3 regions of the Cupriavidus sp. 22TCCZM04-2 genome follow, and region 3 is predicted to be linked to each of the others. Evidence: predicted binding sites of a transcription regulator. Region 3 holds the regulator's gene; each other region holds the start of a gene.
What was found. Region 3 encodes sigma-54, which starts transcription at its own class of promoters, with help from an activator protein. Its sites were predicted from a motif close to TGGCANGNAANCTGCTTT; they were not measured.
Positions count from the first base shown of each region.

Region 1 (3,272 bases), on a different contig from region 3:
AAGCGGGTCGGCAGCACGTATCAAGACGGAGTGCGCTCGCCAGACTGGATCAAGGTGAAACGGCCGGGCGCGGTGCCGGCGAAACGATTCCGCCGTTGATCACGCCGAAAAAAAGTCTTTGACATTAGCCCCTTTGGTGCTAATATACGTCTCAGAGGTAGCGCGCCGCGCCGCCCGACATCCCGAAAGGACGACGAAATGGAAAAGACCTTGGACATCCTGAAGACTGAAGCCGAGATCGGCAAGTTGATGGCCGAGACGATCAAGCTCAACGCCGAGGCCATGAAGCTCCAGCGCGAAACCCGCTGGTACCCGGTGATTTGGGCAACGGCATGGCTCGGCGCGGCGCTGGCTGCCGCCAAACTGTTCTTCTAACTCCAAGGCCCGCCGCAAGGCGGGTTTTTTCTATGCGCTATACCCCACCGAAGCCCGAAGACCTGCAGCGTCTGAAAAACGATCTCGACCGCACTGGCGAGCAGATGGCCGAGCTATTCGGCGTGGCCGGCGGCCAGCAGTGGCGCAAGTACACCGGCGGCGCTCAGCCGCGCGAGATGGCCCCGCAGATGCTGTTCTTTGGCGCCGCGCGCCTGGCGCTCACTGAGGCCGAGATGACGCGCGTGCTGGCGCGCATGCGCGAGATCGGCGCCGACGTTGACCTTGACGAAGGTGCTGGCGGCGCGGAATAATCTGTGTGCCGATTCGTCGGCAGGCCCGCCGTGATACTGACCCCTCGAAGAGTCTAGTGTTGCATCAGCGGGCCTTTTTGCTTTTCTGCCTTACGGCTTCCGCCGGCTGGCCTCGATGATCGCCAGTGCCATTGCTTCACCCACCTCGGGCGGCACACGGTAGATTGCCGCGATCCCGCGCATGCGCTGCACAGCCTGGTGGATCTCGGCAGGTGTGCTCGGTACCGGTAGGTACGCGGCCAGCTTCAAGCGCTCATAGAGCAGATCCATCAGTTCGTTGTCGAGCGATTCAACAAGCTGCTCGTTGGTCGGCAAAGGCACTTTCTACTCCAAACGAAAAAGGCGCCCGAAGGCGCCCTTGGCTTAAAACAGCGCCGTATTACGGGCAATCGCCTTGACCCGACTTCAGACCACGGGTGACGTTACAAATGGTACCCGTGTTGGTCCAGGTCATGTTCGCAGCGCCAGCACCCAGCGTCGGCGTATCGATGATCGTCAGTTGAGCGGGCGGGCTGGCAGTGTCCGTAGCGCCCGTGGTCACCTTGATGATGCCATTGGTGACGCTCGTCACGACGGTGATGTTCTTCGTGACTGCCGGCGTCGGAACGTAGCCGTTAGCAGCGCCCATGTCGCAGCCGGTCAACGTGCCGGTTTCCTGCAGGCACATGGCAACACCAAGCTTTACGGCGTTCAACTCAGCCATTGCGCCAGACGCCCTGGAACGCGAGCTGTAATCGCTGTACTGCGGAATGGCGATGGCAGCCAAAATACCGATGATCGCCACCACGATCATCAGTTCGATCAGCGTGAAGCCCTTTTGTACCCGTTTTCCCATCCTGCGCGCTTTGTTCATCATGACATGACCCCTAGAGTTTTTGAGTTACGCAGCACTTTTGCTGCTGCGGGGGATGGGAGCATGAGGCGTGCCAGGTACCTCAAATGAGGTAAAGCGGCCCAAAAGTGACAATTTTTGTCACTCCATCGATGCCGAGACAAAAATCGTCACCCTTTGTCTGTTCGTCGAGTGACAAAAATTGTCATGTTGTCGATCAAACAGGATGACAATTTTTGTCACATAACTCAAATGAGTGAGGCCTCCGCTTCGCGCCGCAGCACCAGCCCGCGGAGCACGCGACCGCCGCCCTTATTCCATTTGCGGATCTCGGTTGGCACGTCCTCCCACCGGCCAGTATTCACGCGCCGGCGCAACGTACTGGCTGACAGATTGCCCGCGCCGAGGTTGAACGTGAAGTCGATGAGCGCGGCCAGTCGCTCGGGCGTGTCGATCCCGTGGCACAGCTTCAGTACCGCTGGTAGATAGACTGTGCGGACCATCCACAGCAGCAGTTCCTCCGCGCGCTCACGGGTGATCGGCGCATCCTTCAGCGTGACCGCCCTGCCGTCAGGGTAGTAGGTGGCGCCGTAGCCGATCGTCGGCACGCCGGCCGGGCACAGGTACGGGACCAGGTACAGCCCCTCGAAGCGCCGTGCCAGCGCAGCCGCTACCTCGACCGCCAGCGTGTTGAAGTCCTTCGGCGCCGGGGCGTCCACCACAGGTTCGGGCCCGGCCGGCGGTACAACACCCGGCGGGGGCTCGGTGACGGCCGCAGGCTTGAACAATCCGAGGAACCAGGTCACGCAGTTCATACCCTGCCCCGGCTCGACAGCACGCGCACTGCAAAGAAGAAGCCGAGGATCACGCCCACCAGCTCGCGGTCCCACTCGCCCATCTTGAAGCCAGCCTCATGCAGCGCGAAGCACCACAGGCCGAGCGCGATGGTCGCGGCAGCCGGCCGCACGATTCCGTTCCACAGGTCGACCGCATAGATGCCGGTCGGCTTCATCGCGGCGACGACTGCCTGGCCGAATGTGGTGGCGTCGGTGCGCGCGAGATCCGCTTCGGCCTGCACGCGGATGGTCTGCACGCCTAGCTCGGACTGCAGCTTGATCGACGCCAGGTTGCGCTCGTGCGCCGCGGCGTCAAGCTCGCCCTGCAGCCGCATGCGCTCCAGCTCGTGTTTGTGGTCCTGATAGTTCGTCCACATGCTGCTGATCTGCTCCCAAATCAGGCGAAAGGCGCTGCCGCCGAGAAACGAAATGATGGCTGAGAACATGGGGCTCCTTAGAGGGTCAGCATCTCGGGGGTGACGGTGTTGCGCGCCACCTGACCGAAGTCCGAGTGATAGGTGATGCTGGTGACCTGTCGCTCAGAGAACCATCCGCCGCGCGCCGCATAGGCGTCCCGTGCCGCGAGAGTCGAGTGCTGGATGACGGTCATCCCGCTGTGCTCTTTCTCATCGACGTGGTGGCGGTGGCCGACGTGACAGTACCGCTTAGTCGTCGCGCCCCATATGCGGGCGAATTGCGCCGCGAACAGCAGAGGCAACTGGTCGTTCTTCTTCAGATGCCCGTGGTGGAACGCGAGCATCGTCGTGCCGTGCTGGTGGACGTAATACGGCAGTTCGCTGTCGATCACCGTCACCCGCGGCTCGTTCTCGTAGATCGCCTTGAACAGCGCACGCAGCCACACGCTCGACGCCAGGTCATGGTTCCCCTCGGCCATCAGCACCACCACGCGCTCGTGAT
Region 1 covers NZ_JBYOJS010000011.1:114,695-117,966, reverse strand. The annotation lists gene AC3FKG_RS17615 (ATP-dependent DNA ligase) at 1-99, shown strand, start outside; gene AC3FKG_RS17610 (hypothetical protein) at 211-375, shown strand; gene AC3FKG_RS17605 (XRE family transcriptional regulator) at 408-686, shown strand; gene AC3FKG_RS17600 (hypothetical protein) at 777-1,007, opposite strand; gene AC3FKG_RS17595 (pilin) at 1,066-1,542, opposite strand; gene AC3FKG_RS17590 (lysozyme) at 1,767-2,333, opposite strand; gene AC3FKG_RS17585 (hypothetical protein) at 2,330-2,800, opposite strand; gene AC3FKG_RS17580 (helix-turn-helix domain-containing protein) at 2,809-3,272, opposite strand, start outside.
Region 1: AC3FKG_RS17595 (pilin) is a predicted target of sigma-54. The motif match lies at 1,598-1,615, and genes of this name have one in related genera.

Region 2 (3,272 bases), on a different contig from region 3:
ACGCGCTGGTGGAAACGGCGCCGAAAGCGGAGCTGGCCCACGCGGAAAGCCAATGGGACATCCGCGCGCGCGATGGCACGGTCTACCATGCCGCGCTGCGCTGGAACCCGGACAGTGAAGTGCGCGAGGCACGCCGCGACGTCATCGGCAACCTGGCGCTGCTGAGCGCGTACAGCGTGCTGTTGCTGGGCTGCCTGTCATGGCTGCTGCGCCGGGCGCTTGCGCCCTTGCAGCAGATTCTCGACGCCATTGGCCACTACGAGCGCAAGGACTACAGCCTGCGCCTGCCCGCCATGCGCATCCGCGAACTGGATCAGGTGCGCCGCGCGCTGAACCACCTGGCCGGCGCGCTGGCGCATCACCAGGCCGAGCGGCGCGCCCTGAGCCGCAAGCTGCTGGACGCGCAGGAATGCGAGCGTGCGCGGCTGGCGCGTGAATTGCACGACGAGTTCGGCCAGGTGCTGACCGCCATGCGCGCCGATGCCACCTACCTGGTGCGCAAGAGCGCGCACGCCCCAATGCTGCAGATCGTGGCCAACGACCTGGCCGGCCATTGCGCCCGGATCCAGGACGAAGTGCGACACCTGCTGCATCGGCTGCGCCCGCATGGCGCGCAGCCCGACGGACACGTCGCCTGCGTGGCCCGGCTGCTGCAGGACCTGGTGCGCGGCTGGCGTGGACAGCCGGGCCAGTCGGTGAGGCTCGATTGCGCCGTCGATCTTGGCGGCGCCGTGCTGGGGCCGGACCTGACCTTGACGCTCTACCGGATGACGCAGGAGGCGCTGACCAATGTCATGCGCCACGCCGGCGCCAGCCGGGCGTCGATCTGCATCGCAAGGAATGGTGACCAGGTCTGCTGGTGTGTGGAGGACGACGGCGCGGGCATCGGCAACATCGACGCAGCCCTGCAGCGCAGCCATGGCCTGCGGGGCATGCAGGAACGCGCCTGGGCGCATTGCGCCACGCTGCTGGTCGGGGATGCCGAACGCACCGGGGATAGGCGCGGTTGCCGGGTGAGCGCGAGCTTTCCGCTGCCCGCGCCCGAGCCATCACCGATGCAGGCACGGAGCCAGCCAGCATGAACACGATCGATGTGGTGATTGCCGACGACCACGCCGTGGTGCGCACCGGCTACCGGCGCCTGCTCGAACTGGACGAAGGCATGCGCGTGGTGGCGGAGTTCGGCGATGGCGATGCCGCCTACGACTGGCTGGTCCGTACACGGGCTGACGTGCTGATCCTGGACCTGTCGATGCCGGGCCGCGGCGGCCTGGAGATACTGCAGCGGCTGGGCGTGCGTGTGCCGGCGCTGCGCACGCTGGTGTTCAGCATGCACGACAGCGCTGCCGTCGTGATGCAGGCGATGCGCGCCGGCGCGGCGGGCTACCTGACCAAGAGCAGCGCCCCCGACGCACTGGTGGACGCGGTACGCAAGATCGCGGCGGGGCAGCAAGTGCTGTCCGATGACATTGCCGGTTTGGCCGACATGGGTGCGCAGCCGCCGCATTTCGCACTGTCGCCGCGAGAGTTCGACCTGTTTCGCCAGTTCGCGCGCGGCACCGCAATCGAGGACGTCGCCGCGCATTTCTGCCTCAGCACCAAGACCGTGGCCAACTACCAGACGCTGATCCGCAAGAAGATGGGGCTGGCCAACCGCGTCGAGATGCATCGCTATGCGGTGGCGCACGGCTTCGGCTGATCGCGGCCAATGCCGGTTGTTCAGTTCCGGAGCAGGTGCAACGCCATGTTGCGTGCTGACACAGCCCCCACGCCACCATGCGGCGGGAAGCGGCGGGTTGGCGCCGAAAACCGATTGGCATGGGAATTGCCAAGTGGGCCACTGGTTGCGGCGCAGTGGCGCACCGGTGGAAACGGAAAATAACGAGGAGAAGACAATGAGGACGTTACGAGTAGTGATGGCAGTGGCGGCGGCCGTGGCCACGCTGGCCGCGCAGGCGGCGGTGACCGATGCCATGATCGAGAACGATGCGAAGAGCCCCGGCGACGTGTTGTCATGGGGCATGGGACCGCAAGGCCAGCGCTATTCCGGGCTGACCCGCATCAACACCAGGAATGTCGGCGACCTGGTGCCGGCGTGGTCGTTCTCGTTCGGTGGCGAGAAGCAACGCGGGCAGGAAGCGCAGCCGCTGATCCACGACGGCAAGATGTTTGTCACGGCGTCGTACTCGCGCATCTACGCGCTGGATCTGAAGACCGGCAGCAAGCTGTGGAAGTACGAGCATCGGCTGCCGGAGGGCATCATGCCGTGCTGCGACGTGGTCAACCGCGGCGCGGCGCTCTACGACAATCTGGTCATCTTCGGCACGCTCGATGCGCAACTGGTCGCTCTCGACCAGAAGACCGGCAAGGTGGTGTGGAAGGAGAAGCTGGCGGACTATGCCGAGGGTTATTCGTACACGGCAGCGCCCCTGGTCGTCAAAGGCATGGTGCTCACGGGCATTTCGGGGGGCGAGTTCGGCGTGGTCGGCCGGGTCGAGGCGCGCGATGCCAAGACGGGGCAACTGGTATGGTCGCGCCCGGTGGTCGAAGGCCACATGGGCTACAAGTACGACAAGGACGGCAACAAGACCGAGAACGGCGTGACCGGCACCCAGAACGCCAGCTGGCCCGGCGAGACCTGGAAGACCGGCGGCGCCGCCACCTGGCTCGGCGGCACCTATGATCCGTCCACGGGGCTGGTCTATTTCGGCACCGGCAACCCCGGCCCGTGGAACAGCCATATCCGCAAGGGCGACAACCTTTACTCGGCGTCGACCGTCGCCATCGATCCGGCCACAGGGAAGATCGTCTGGCACTACCAGAACACCCCGAACGACGGCTGGGACTTTGACGGCGTCAACGAGTTCGTGACCTTCGACCTGGACGGGAAGCGCATGGGCGGCAAGGCCGACCGCAACGGCTTCTTCTATGTCAACGACGCGACCAGCGGCAAGCTGGTCAATGCGTTCCCGTTCGTGAAGAAGATCACCTGGGCCACCGGCATCGACCTGAAGACCGGCCGGCCCAACTACATCGACGAAGGCCGCCCCGGCGACCCGGCCGGCGGCACCGACCCGAAGAAGGGCAAGTCCGTGCTCGCCGCGCCCGGCTTCCTGGGCGGCAAGAACCAGCAGCCGATGGCATACAGCCCGCAGACGGGCCTGTTCTACGTGCCGGCCAACGAGTGGGCCATGGATATCTGGAACGAGCCCGTCAGCTACAAGAAGGGCGCCGCCTACCTCGGCGCCGGCTTCACCATCCATCCGCTGAAC
Region 2 covers NZ_JBYOJS010000023.1:10,931-14,202, reverse strand. The annotation lists gene AC3FKG_RS25650 (histidine kinase) at 1-1,082, shown strand, start outside; gene AC3FKG_RS25645 (response regulator) at 1,079-1,699, shown strand; gene AC3FKG_RS25640 (PQQ-dependent methanol/ethanol family dehydrogenase) at 1,896-3,272, shown strand, end outside.
Region 2: AC3FKG_RS25640 (PQQ-dependent methanol/ethanol family dehydrogenase) is a predicted target of sigma-54. The motif match lies at 1,815-1,832, and genes of this name have one in related genera.

Region 3 (3,272 bases):
CTCGCGCCGGAGTCGCTACGCGCTATGTCTTGGAGAGCATACACCGTGCTGCGCCAGTTGCGAACACTTGTGTCCAGGACACGCGCAAGGCCAGGGCTACAGATGCAAAAAAGCCGCGCTACATGGCGCGGCTTGCTTTATCAGTCCTGTTTTCAGTGCCCAGCCTTGCGACTGGCAGGCTTGATTATTGCTGCTGTAGTTGAGCCTCGGCCATCTGGTACTTGACCGCTTCACGGTCGTGGCCTTGCACGCGATCCTTGTAGCGAATCACCTGGCGGTCCAGCTTGTCGACGAGTGCGTCGATGGCCGCATACAGGTCTTCGTGATGGGCTTCCACAAAAATGTCCTTGCCCCGAAGGTGCAAATTGATTTCCGCGTACTGACGCCTGTCCTTTTCCTTGTGATTGTCGACTGAGAGTAGCACGCTGACGCCAATGACTTGATCGAAATGCCTGACGATACGCTCCAGCTTCGTTTCCACGTACTCACGCAGCGGAGGCGTGATGTCCAGGTGGTGTCCACTGATCTTGAAGTTCATAGCGCTTCTCCTTCTGAAAGAGCTGCACCAGGCAGGCGGTGCAACTCGGCTACAAAGTCTTGCGGAGATTGACAGCAGGGATCTTCAGGGCTTCGCGATACTTGGCGACGGTACGGCGCGCGACAACGAAGCCTTGTTCACCCAGCAATTCGGCAATTCGGCTGTCGGAAAGAGGACTCCTCGGGTCTTCGGCTCCTATAAGTTGCTTGATCAAGGCGCGGATCGCCGTTGAAGAAGCCGCCCCACCGGTTTCGGTGGAAACGTGGCTGCCAAAAAAGTACTTCAGTTCGAAAGTACCCATCGGCGTTGCCATGTATTTATTGGTCGTCACCCGGGATATGGTTGACTCGTGTAATCCCAGTGTATCGGCAATCTCCCGCAAAACCAAGGGGCGCATCGCGATTTCCCCGTGCGTGAAGAAGTTCTTCTGACGCTCGACAATCGCCTGCGAAACTCGCAGGATCGTGTCGAACCTTTGCTGGATATTCTTGATCAGCCAGCGCGCTTCCTGCAGCTTTTGCTGCAGCCCCGCGGCACCGGATTCACCCTTGGCGCCGCGCAGGATCTGCGCGTACATGTCGTTGATGCGCAGGCGCGGCATCACATCCGGATTGAGCTGCGCGATCCAGCCGCCGCCGCTCTTGCGCACGAATACGTCAGGCACCACGAAGTCCGCTTCGGGGCGGCTGTATGCGTGGCCTGGGTAGGGCGCGAGCGAGCGGATCAGTTCATGCGCGGCCTTGAGCGCCGCTTCATCCACCTGCAGTGCTTTTTTCAGGCGCGTGTAATCGCGTACGGCAAGCAGTTCAAGGTGATGGTTGACGATCGAGAGCGCCAGTTCGCGCTGCGGATGCTGCAGCCGGCGCAGCTGCAGGCTCAGGCATTCGGCCGCGTTGCGCGCGCCCACGCCGGGCGGGTCGAAGCTTTGCAGCAGCGTGAGGATCGCCTGCAGTTCGTCGACCTCGAATTCGAGTTCCTCGGGCAACTCGGAGCAAATCTCGTCGAGCGACGCGCTCAGGTAGCCATCGTCGTCGAGCGATTCGATCAGGAAGATCGCCAGGCCCTTGTCGCGAGTCGAGATCTTCAGCGGCGCGAGCTGCTCCATCAGGTGTTCGCGCAGGGTGGGTTCGGCGTCGCGCAGCTGCATGGGCGTCTTCTCGTCGTCCTCGCCCTGCGGGCGCCGCGCGAAATCGTCCAGGCTCCAGTCGCTGCCGTAATCCTCGCTACCGCTGTCGCTATAGCTCTCATCCTCGCTGCCCGGGCTGCTGGGGTTCGCGTCGCTGTTGCCCTGCGGTTCGGCCGGTGCGGGCGCGGGTGCGCTCTGCAGGTTGACCGAGCCATCGGCCGCCACGCGCAGCGGGCTGTCGATCCAGTCGTTTTCGCGCTCCAGCAGCGGGTTTTCCGTCAAGGCCTGCTCGACTTCCTGCTGCAGCTCAAGCGTAGAAAGTTGCAGCAGCCGGATCGACTGCTGCAGTTGCGGCGTGAGTGCCAGATGTTGGGAGAGACGGAGCTGTAGCGACGGTTTCATGCGACCTATTCTATGCGCATCCAACCGATGTTGGAACGGAAATTGCTATCGCTGATGCTGCCTGATCGTCTCTGCCAAGCCCACCTGCCGCCCCCGGCTTCACATGCGGAAGTTCTCGCCCAGGTAGACGCGGCGCACCGACTCGTTGGCGATGATTTCGTCGGGCTGGCCCGATGCGAGTACGGTGCCTTCGCTGATGATGTACGCGTGGTCGCAGATGCCAAGCGTCTCGCGCACGTTGTGGTCGGTGATCAGTACGCCGATGTTGCGTGCCTTCAGGAAGCTGACGATGCGCTGGATTTCGCCGACGGCGATCGGATCCACGCCGGCGAACGGTTCATCAAGCAGGATGAAGCGCGGCGAGGACGCCAGCGCGCGGGCGATTTCCACGCGGCGGCGCTCGCCGCCCGACAGCGACAGCGCGGGGTTGTTGCGCAGGTGGGCGATCTGCAGGTCGTCCAGCAGCGTATCGAGGCGGCTGTCGATCTCGGCCTTAGGCAGCGGCTTGCCGTTGACCAGCTGCAGCTCCAGCACCGCGCGGATGTTCTCTTCCACATTGAGCTTGCGGAACACCGACGCTTCCTGCGGCAGGTAGGACAGGCCCATGCGCGCGCGCTCGTGGATGGCCAGGCCGCTTATGTGCTGGCCGTCGAGCACGATATCGCCCTCGTCCAGCGCGACGAGGCCCACGATCATGTAGAACGACGTGGTCTTGCCCGCGCCATTGGGGCCGAGCAGGCCCACCACCTCGCCGCTCTTCACCTCGAGCGACACGTCCTTCACCACCGTGCGAGACCCGTAGCGCTTCTTCAGGTGGCGCACGACCATCGTGCTGCTGTCGGCACGGGCGTCGGGAGCGGCGGAAGCGGGCGTGGGGGCGAGCATTGCGGTATCGGTCATGGTGGCGGTGATGCGTTCGGGCGCGTGATTCAGGGCTTGCTGGACGGCGCGGGTGCCGACCTCAAGTCGAGGGGCGGGCTGGCGGCCGCACCGCTGGCCTCCTGGCGCGGCGAGAGCACGGCGCGCACGCGTCCCGACGGATTGCCGGCCGACGTGTTGTCGCCGCCGCCGGCGGCGGTGTAGAACTCGTTGCGGCTGTCATAGGTCAGGACCGCGCCGCGGATCTCGTCGACCAGCTTGGCGCCCTGCAGCCGCGCCATGCGCGCGTGGCCGATCAGCTTGGACAGTTCCTGCTTGCCGTCGTAT
Region 3 covers NZ_JBYOJS010000004.1:244,486-247,757, reverse strand. The annotation lists gene hpf (ribosome hibernation-promoting factor, HPF/YfiA family) at 185-538, opposite strand; gene AC3FKG_RS09050 (RNA polymerase factor sigma-54) at 588-2,066, opposite strand; gene lptB (LPS export ABC transporter ATP-binding protein) at 2,166-2,966, opposite strand; gene lptA (lipopolysaccharide transport periplasmic protein LptA) at 2,996-3,272, opposite strand, start outside.